Regions from separate parts of the Dongia rigui genome, predicted to be linked through region 2. Evidence: predicted binding sites of a transcription regulator. Region 2 holds the regulator's gene; each other region holds the start of a gene.

Region 1 (2,199 bases), on a different contig from region 2:
GCCTGCGCCTGCTGGGCAAGAAAATGCGCTATGGCGCGCAGGTCTTTGCCTCGCTCTATCGGAGCAAGCGAACCGAGAAATATCTGCTGCATCTGGGTGCCATCCAGGATCACCTGGGTTCGCTCAATGATGCCGTTGTCGGGCGGCATCTGCTGGTCGATTTGATTGGCAAGCTGGGTCAGCAGCGGGCCCTGTCATTGCAGGAGACGGGGCAATTGGAGGGCATCGTGCTTGGCTGGCATTCGCACAGGATCGCACAAGATCTCGGCGGCTTTCAGGAGACCTGGGAGACCTTCCGCGCCCAGAAGAAGTTCTGGCGCGGGGACTAATCCTTCGCCAGGTCTTTCGGGGTTTTGAAGGTGCGAAGGCGCCCTTGCTGGTCATCCAGCTCACGCCAGCTGCTGATGTCAAAATCGATCACGGCAACGGCGCCGGTCGGAAACTTGTCTTGCATGCGGTCGAGGTATTTCAGCTCACCTCGCGTGGACAGCCAGTGTGCAAGACTGCCGATTCCAGGATTGTGGCCAATGAGCAGGATAGTTGAAACCTTTGCATCGTTGACTTTCGCCAGGGCGGCGAGCATCTCTCGCGGCAGGGCCATATAGAGGCAATCAGCCTTCTCGATCGGCACCGTGGCCGGAAGATAGGGGCGCAGCAGGTCCAGCGTCTCCGTGGCGCGCAAGGCGGTGGAGCTCATGACCAGATCGGGGGCGATCTTCTGCTCGTGCAGCCACCGGCCCATGAGGGGTGCTGTCGCACGGCCGCGATCCGACAAGGGGCGGTCATGATCGGCGATGTCACCGGCGTCCCAGGCGGATTTTGCGTGCCGCATGAGGATCAATGTCTTCATTCTGTCATCAAATTGAAGTAATTGATTTATAAGGAATACCAACCACCAAACGAGTGTTCTATACTGTAGGCGAGGTGGCCATCCGACGCCAGCGGCGGTTTTTCAGGGCCGTTGGGGCGGGTGGCGGTATGGAACAGGACCGGACAAGTACAGGAAGCCCTCCCGTGGACGATGCACAATTGGTCGAGCCGAAATATCAACCGGATGCGTTGAATCGCTTCATCAACCGAGAACTCTCCTGGCTGGCCTTCAATGAGCGCGTGCTGCAGGAGGCGGGCAACAAGGCCCACCCGCTGCTCGAGCGCGTTCGTTTCGTTTCCATTTCGGCCAACAACCTCGACGAATTCTACATGGTGCGCGTTGCCGGCTTGCGCGGGCAGGAGCGGGCGCATGTCAATGTCATTTCCGCCGACGGACTGACCCCGATCCAGCAGCTGGCAGCGATTAACCAGCGCTCTGGCGAATTGATGCGGACCCAGCAGCTGCATTGGCGCAAACTGCGCGAAGAACTCCGCGAGAACGGCATTGCCGTCGTCGAGCCGTCGGAGGTGACGGGCGCTGAAATGGAGTGGTTGGACAACCATTTCATGGACCAGATTTTTCCGGTGCTGACGCCCATGGCGGTCGACCCGGCCCATCCATTTCCGTTCATTCCCAATCTGGGCTTTTCCGTTGTGCTCGAACTGCGCCAGATCAGTGACGGCAAGCCGATGCGGGCGCTGATCATGCTGCCCAATCTGCTGCCCCGCTTCGTCCGCCTGCCGGGTCGCGACCCCTACAATGTCCGCTTCCTGACGCTGGAATCAGTCGTTGGGCTCTATCTCGACAGGCTGTTCCCGGGCTTTGAAGTCATCAGCAAGGGCTATTTCCGCCTCATCCGCGACAGCGAAATCGAGGTGTTGGAAGAAGCGGAAGATCTTGTCCGCCACTATGAATCGGCGCTGAAACGCCGGCGGCGTGGCCTGGTGATCCGCCTCAAGGTCAATGCCGAAATGCCGGAGGACCTGCTGTCCTTCGTCATCGACGAACTCGATGTCGACCGCGAGGATGTGTTCGTGCTGGATGGCCTCATCGGTCTGGCGGCGGTATCGCAGCTGATCATCGGCGACCGGCCTGATCTCAAATTCCAGCCCTTCAACCCGCGCTTTCCCGAACGCATCCGGGAGATGGGGGGCGACTGTTTCGCGGCCATTCGCACCAAGGACATCGTCGTTCATCACCCCTATGAGAGTTTCGACGTGGTCGTGCAGTTCATCCTGCAGGCAGCACGCGATCCCAATGTGGTGGCGATCAAGCAGACATTGTACCGGACCAGCGATGACAGCCCCATCGTGAAGGCGCTGATCGAG
Region 2 (2,199 bases):
AGCCCGAAGGACGAGCGGACCCAGGGCTATATCACCGGCCGGTTCGGCTGAGGAGTAGAGCAGCATGCCCCAGAAAGCCACCGACCACATCGTCAAGAGCTTCGACGAAGAACTCCGGCGCTTGCGCGACCAGATCCTCGCCATGGGCGGCCGCGCCGAAGCCCAGCTTGGCGACGCCATCCAGGCCTTGGCCAGGCGCGATTCCGACAAGGCGGTGCGCGTCATTGAAAGCGACAAGGGCATCGATGCGCTGGAAATGACGGTCGCCCAGGATTCGCTCAAGATCCTGGCGCTGCGCCAGCCGATGGCCAAGGACCTCCGCGAAGTCATCGCCGCCATCAAGATCTCGGCTGATATCGAGCGCATCGGCGATTATGCCAAGAACATTGCCAAGCGCACGCTGCAGCTCAACCAGCAGGCGCCGCTGAAGCCCACGGGGTCGATCCCGCGCATGGGCGAACTGGCGATCAAGCTCATCAGCGCGGTTCTCTCGGCCTATGCCAATGACGATGCCGAAGGGCTGATCGCGGCCTGGCGCTCGGATGAGAGCATCGACGAGATGTACAACTCGCTCTTCCGCGAACTGCTCACCTATATGATGGAAGACCCGCGCAATATCGGCGCCTCGACCCATCTGCTGTTCATTGCCAAGAACATCGAGCGTATCGGCGACCACGCCACGAACATCGCCGAAACGGTCCATTTCCTGGTGCATGGCAAGCCGATCGACGAGACCCGACCCAAGGGAGATACGACCAATGTTGCGATCCATGGCTGAACGCACGCGCCGCGCCGACATGCCGCGCGGTGACGCAGCAACTGACGGGCGTGCCAAGCCCGTCGTGCTGGTGGTCGAAGACGAACCGGCCCTGCTGACGTTGCTCAAATACAACCTCGAAGCCGAAGGCTACCGGGTTGTGGAGGCAATGAATGGCGAGGAAGCGCTGGTGAAGGCGCGGGAAGAAACGCCCGACCTCATCCTCCTCGACTGGATGCTGCCGCTGGTCTCGGGCATCGAAGTGTGCCGCCAGATCCGCCGCACGCCGGATTTGAAATCCGCCGCCATCATCATGCTGACGGCTAAGGGCGAGGAAGCCGACAAGATCCGCGGCCTCGAGACCGGCGCCGATGATTATGTGACCAAGCCCTTCAGCCCCTCCGAGCTGATGGCCCGCGCCAAGGCGGCCCTGCGCCGTGCCCGGCCGCAATCGGGTGACGAGAACCTCACCTACGCCGATCTCGAAATGGATCTCGCGACCCACCGTGTCCGCCGCGACAACAAGGATCTGCATCTGGGGCCGACGGAATTCCGCCTGCTGAAGTTCCTGATGGAAAACCAGGGCCGCGTCTTCTCGCGCGAGCAGCTCCTCGACCATGTCTGGGGCCGCGACATCTATGTCGAGCCGCGCACGGTCGACGTCCATATCCGGCGCCTGCGCAAGGCCATCAATGTCGACGGCCTGCCCGACCTCATCCGCACGGTGCGGTCGGCCGGTTACGCCCTCGATATCGAGGATTAAGTACCCCTCACCCCGACCCTCTCCCCACTTCGTGGGGCGAGGGAGTTCTGACCGAGTGTGGCACTAAGCCCCTCGCCCCGCCCGTCGGCAAAGGCCGACATTCGTCGGCGGCGGGGAGAGGGGTTGGGGCGAGGAGGCCTTCGTTTACCCACCCTTCGTCATCGCCACATAGACGCCGTCCCAATCTTCGGGTGGCGGATTGGCGGCGTATTCGGCGATGCGGGCTTCGTACATGTCATAGAAACGGCCGAGCGATTCTGGTGCCGCCTCGCGTGCCAGCGCCAGCGACGCCTTGGCCGATGACCAGGACTGGTGGCGATAGGCCGCCAGCATCGCGTCGTGCAGGCTCTTCAAGGCGACGAAGCTGTTGGACTGCGCCACCTTTTCATCACCCAAACCGGTATAGATGCGCACCGGCACGTTCTTGCCTTTGACACGCACCTGATCCAGCTCCAGCAGGGCGAAATCGGGCGCCGCCGCTGCGGTTTCCTCGCCCAGCACCAGATCGACGAAATAGGCCGGTGACAGGCTCTCCAGGCGCGAGGCGGTGTTGACCGTGTCGCCCAGCGCCGAATAGCCGAAGCGCTGCTTCGACCCCATATTGCCGACGCAGGCGATGCCGGTGTTGAGGCCGATGCCGATCTTGATCTCGATCTTCTTGGCGCCCGTCGCCGCCGCC
Region 3 (2,199 bases), 630 kb from region 2:
AGGAAAGCAAGCCATCATGAGCAAGACAGTCAGCTTCCTGCAGATGAAGGACGGCACGCGTGAGGATTACCTCATGCTCGACCAATCCGAACGCGATCATGCCAAAGGCCTGCCGGCCCGGGTCATGACGACCCTGGCGCGCCTCGATGAATCGCTGGAAGGATATAAGGTGAGCCGGCTCGAGCATTCGCTGCAATCGGCGACCCGAGCCGAGGCCGATGGCGCCGATCCGGAAATGGTGGTGGCGGCGCTGGTGCACGATATCGGCGATGAGCTCGCCCCCTATAACCATGCCGAGATCGCCTCCGGCCTGCTGCGCCCCTATGTGCGGCCCGAGGTTACCTGGGTGGTGGAGAAGCACGGCATCTTCCAGATGTACTATTACGCCCATCATTTGGGCGGCAATCGTAACGCTCGCGACCAGTTCAAGGGCCATGAATGGTACGGCGCCTGCCACCGCTTCTGCGAAAGCTGGGACCAGGCCTCGTTCGATCCCGACTATGCGACGAAGCCCTTGGCCTATTGGGAGCCGCTGGTGAAGGAGATCTTCGGCCGTAAGGCGCATGACCCGCGCTACGTGAAGGCGGAAGCGGCGTAAGGCGCGCGCCCGGGCATTTCGCCCGAACGCCAACAGTTCGATGACATGAAAGAGTCACGGTGGTCTGTGCTGCCGTGATTTTTCATTGAGTCACACGCCGCTACGGCAAAAACCTCAGGGAATCAGGGCGCTGGCGAGGGCGGCGTCACCGAACTGTCATAAATCGGAAAACCGGTTGTCATGGAAGCGACCTAATAACGGCCCTGCTTGGTTTCACCCAAAAAAGGTTTCTGCCATGAAACGTATTTCTCTCGCCCTCGCCGCAACCGGCATCGTCATCCTGACGGCCGGTGCCGCTGAGGCCCGCGACCAGCTGCACATCGTCGGTTCGTCGACCGTCTATCCGTTCTCGACCGCGGTCGCCGAGGAATTCGGCAAGAGCGGCAAGTTCAAGACGCCGATCGTTGAATCGACCGGCACCGGCGGCGGCATCAAATTGTTCTGCGCCGGCGTCGGCGAAGACAGCCCCGACATCGCCAATGCCAGCCGCAAGATCAAAGACAGCGAAATCGAGACCTGCAAGGCCAACGGCGTCACCGCCATCACGGAAGTGCCGATTGGCTATGACGGCATCGTGCTCGCCAATTCGAAGAGCCATGCGCGCTTCGAATTGACGGTGAAGGATCTGTGGCTGGGTCTTGCCAAGGAAGTGCCGGTGAACGGCGCCTTGGTTGCCAACCCCTACAAGACCTGGAAGGACGTCAATCCGGCCCTCCCGGCCGAGAAGATCGAAGTGCTGGGCCCGCCGCCGACCTCCGGCACGCGCGACGCCTTCGTCGAACTCGTGATGGACAAGGGCTGCAAGGGCGTCCCCGAAATCGACGCGATCAAAGACGAGAAGGCCAAGAAGGGCGCCTGCGGTTCGATCCGTGAAGACGGTGCCTATATCGACGCCGGCGAGAACGACAACCTCATCGTCCAGAAGCTCGAAGCCAACCCGGCTGCCGTCGGCATCTTTGGCTACTCCTTCCTGGAGCAGAACGAAGACAAGCTGCAAGGCAGCATCATGGACGGCGTCGAGCCGACCTTCGAGAACATCGTCGACGGCAAGTACGAAGTCAGCCGCACGCTGTACTTCTATGTGAAGAACCAGCACGAAGGCCAGGTCCCGGGCATCCGTGAATTCATCGCCGAATTCACCAGCGACAAGGCCGCGGGCGAAGAAGGCTACCTCGCCGACAAGGGCATGATCCCCTTCCCGGCCGACATGCTGAAGAAGGTGCAGCAGAGCGCTGCCAGCCTGACCCCGATGATGTAAGACGTCCCCCCCGATTTAAGTATCGGGTGACAAAAGCCTCAACCTAAAAACCCCTTCCGCGAGAGATCGCGGGAGGGGTTCTTGTTTGGGGCCGTCACGCAGCAAAGACATCGGCGCCGAATACGCGCTGCCACTGCAGCACACGATGGCTGCGCCGCAATCCCGTCGGCCAGAACGGATCGGCCCGAACCAGTTCCTCCACCACGTCCGGCGTCTCGGCGCGCACCAGCCACATGCCACCTGCCGGGGCGTCGCTGGCATCGCGCAAGGGGCCGGCCGCGATGATGCGGCCGCGATTGCGCTCTAGGAAGACAAGGTGGTCCGGCAAGAACTCGCGTCGAAT
Region 4 (2,199 bases), 110 kb from region 2:
GCCGCAGTGATGGGCGCAATAGGGCCGGCCCGCTTCGGCGGCATCGCCGCAGAAATGGAAGCCCGGCTGCTTGGGGTCACCCACCGGCCAGGAGCAGGATTTGGACCCCGCCTGGGCGGCAACGCGCGGTGCGCTCGGCGCCTTGGGGGCCGCCACCTGCGCTTCGACGCGGATTTCGCCGCGATCTGGAGCGGGCGCTGCATAGCGGGGTTCGGCCTGGGCGGTCGGTGCCGGCGCGGCACTGGCCTGTGGCGCCACATGGCGCGGCGCCGGCATGGCGGCAACGGCCGGCTGCTGGCGGCGCTGGGCGGCGGGTTTGCGGCGCGGTGCCGCAGCTTCGGTGCCTTCGCGCTTGATCGGCGAGGGGCGGCCGGTGAGGCCCAGACGATGTGCCTTGCCGATCACCGCGTTGCGGGTGACGCCGCCCAAAAGGGTCGCAATCTGGCTTGCCGTCTGGCCCTGGCCCCAGAGCTTGCGCAGCATCTCAATCCGCTGTTCGGTCCATTCCATGATGTCTTCTCCCCACCGGTTCTTTGCTGGCGATTTGGCTGGCGCCATAAGCCACAAAGGCGGCGCCGGCTCAAGATGTTGAGTGAGGATTATTTCACCCTACAAGATGCGGGGAGGCAACAGGGAAAACTCAAAATGTTGTGGATAAAAGCAGATTCTATCGGAACATATAGTGGTCATGCACATAATCGGGTGCTCAGCCGAACTTCGCGAAGCCCGGCGCGACATCAGCGCCCACCCGGACGATGCGGGCTTTAGTCCACCAAGTTCAGCTGCCGGTCGAGGAAGTCGATGAGTTCGGGCAGGCGCCGGGAGGATTTCAGCTGCCGCTTGCCGGCGAGGAGGATGTAGTTGGCATCCTTATCGCCGCGCAGCAGGACCTTGGTCACAGCAAAGGTCGGCTGCTCCTGTGCCCGGCGATAGACCGAAAAGATCGCCATGTTGGAGCGATGGTCGATGGCGTAGTCGCGCCAGACGGCGTGCGCCACCTTGCGGCTGTAGATCCCGAGCAGAAGATTGAGTTCGTCGCGGTTGAAATAGACCCGGCGGCCCTGGCGGCGGTAATCATTAAGAAGAACGAGCTGCGCCATTCGGTCCTATGATCACATGGGGCGACTCGGGTCGCCCCCAAGCCTTGGGGAAAGTGTCGCCCAACTTCATGAATCCGTAAAGCGCGGATCGCCAGCCCCGGGCCCGTCGGATGGCGCCCTTAATACCCCTTGGCCTCGGGATAAATCTCGAGCGGGTCGGTGGCGGTGGGATCGGGCGTCTTGTAGCAGACGACGCTGGCCCGCTGGCGGTAGCAATAGCCCGGATAGGGGCGGTTCTTTTCCGCCTGCTCCTGCGCCATTTCGGCGGCGGTCCGGCAGTATTTGCCGGTCTTGGTGTAATCGAGGATCGAGCAATCGTCGCCGGTCGCCAGCGAAGCGAGGTGGTCGGACGCCGTCTTGCCGGTCTGGTTGAGCGAGATGCCCTCGACCGCGGCATAGGCGGTCGTGCCGGAAATCCAGGTAGGAATGGTCGTCGTGTTGCAGCCGGCCAGGGCCATGGCCGCCACCGTCAGAGCCGCCAAGCGGCCACGCCTCATCCACAGCGTCCTCATCGTCGATCCTCGCAACCAGGCCTAGCTGGGCAGGATACAAGCAATTCCCGTTCCAACACCCTGCCAGGCCTGGGAAAGCCGCGGCAAAGGCTTGGTTGGCAAGGCGCGGGCCTTGCCTGTATGTTAGCCCGCAATCCAAGGTCCGGCCGCCCAAAGGCCGGGTCCGCATAAAATTACCCGACGGGCTCCAGGGGTCATAAGTGGCTGATATTTTTGAAGAAGTCGACGAGGATCTGCGCCGAGACAGTGCGGCTGCCTTGTGGGCGAAATACCAGAATCTGGTTTACGGCGCCGTGGCGCTGGTCATCCTGGGCACGGCCGGTGTGACCGGCTGGCAGATTTATGACCGCAACGCGCGGGAAAAGGCCGGGATCGAGTACCTGCAGGCGCTGCAGCGCGCCGACCAGGATCCGAAGGCCGCCGGCGACGTGCTGGGGACACTTATCCATGAAGGTGGTCCGTTTGCGGGCCTCGCCCGCTTCGACCTGGTGCATCAGGCGATCAAGGCCGGCGACAAGGCAGGTGCCCTGGCGCAGCTGAGCGCGATGGCCGGTGACGCGAAACTGGAAGCGCCGCTCAAAGGTGCC

The links. The regulator PhoB, encoded in region 2, activates phosphate uptake and scavenging genes when phosphate is short. The targets are predictions, from matches to a motif close to TNTCATAAAACTGTCA.
Region 1: the regulator PhoB is predicted to act here: its motif matches at 853-868, upstream of SMD31_RS20400 (RNA degradosome polyphosphate kinase).
Region 3: the regulator PhoB is predicted to act here: its motif matches at 742-757, upstream of SMD31_RS10365 (PstS family phosphate ABC transporter substrate-binding protein).
Region 4: the regulator PhoB is predicted to act here: its motif matches at 1,165-1,180, upstream of SMD31_RS06760 (DUF2794 domain-containing protein).

What each region holds. Positions count from the first base shown of each region.
Region 1 covers NZ_JAXCLX010000004.1:341,554-343,752, reverse strand. The annotation lists gene SMD31_RS20410 (CYTH and CHAD domain-containing protein) at 1-329, shown strand, start outside; gene SMD31_RS20405 (SixA phosphatase family protein) at 326-850, opposite strand; gene SMD31_RS20400 (RNA degradosome polyphosphate kinase) at 1,015-2,199, shown strand, end outside.
Region 2 covers NZ_JAXCLX010000001.1:1,582,859-1,585,057, reverse strand. The annotation lists gene pstB (phosphate ABC transporter ATP-binding protein PstB) at 1-51, shown strand, start outside; gene phoU (phosphate signaling complex protein PhoU) at 65-778, shown strand; gene phoB (phosphate regulon transcriptional regulator PhoB) at 798-1,520, shown strand; gene SMD31_RS07395 (CHASE2 domain-containing protein) at 1,665-2,199, opposite strand, start outside.
Region 3 covers NZ_JAXCLX010000001.1:2,213,035-2,215,233, forward strand. The annotation lists gene SMD31_RS10360 (HD domain-containing protein) at 17-598, shown strand; gene SMD31_RS10365 (PstS family phosphate ABC transporter substrate-binding protein) at 834-1,856, shown strand; gene SMD31_RS10370 (YciI family protein) at 1,951-2,199, opposite strand, start outside.
Region 4 covers NZ_JAXCLX010000001.1:1,473,257-1,475,455, forward strand. The annotation lists gene SMD31_RS06755 (GcrA family cell cycle regulator) at 1-510, opposite strand, end outside; gene SMD31_RS06760 (DUF2794 domain-containing protein) at 765-1,100, opposite strand; gene SMD31_RS06765 (hypothetical protein) at 1,220-1,597, opposite strand; gene SMD31_RS06770 (tetratricopeptide repeat protein) at 1,813-2,199, shown strand, end outside.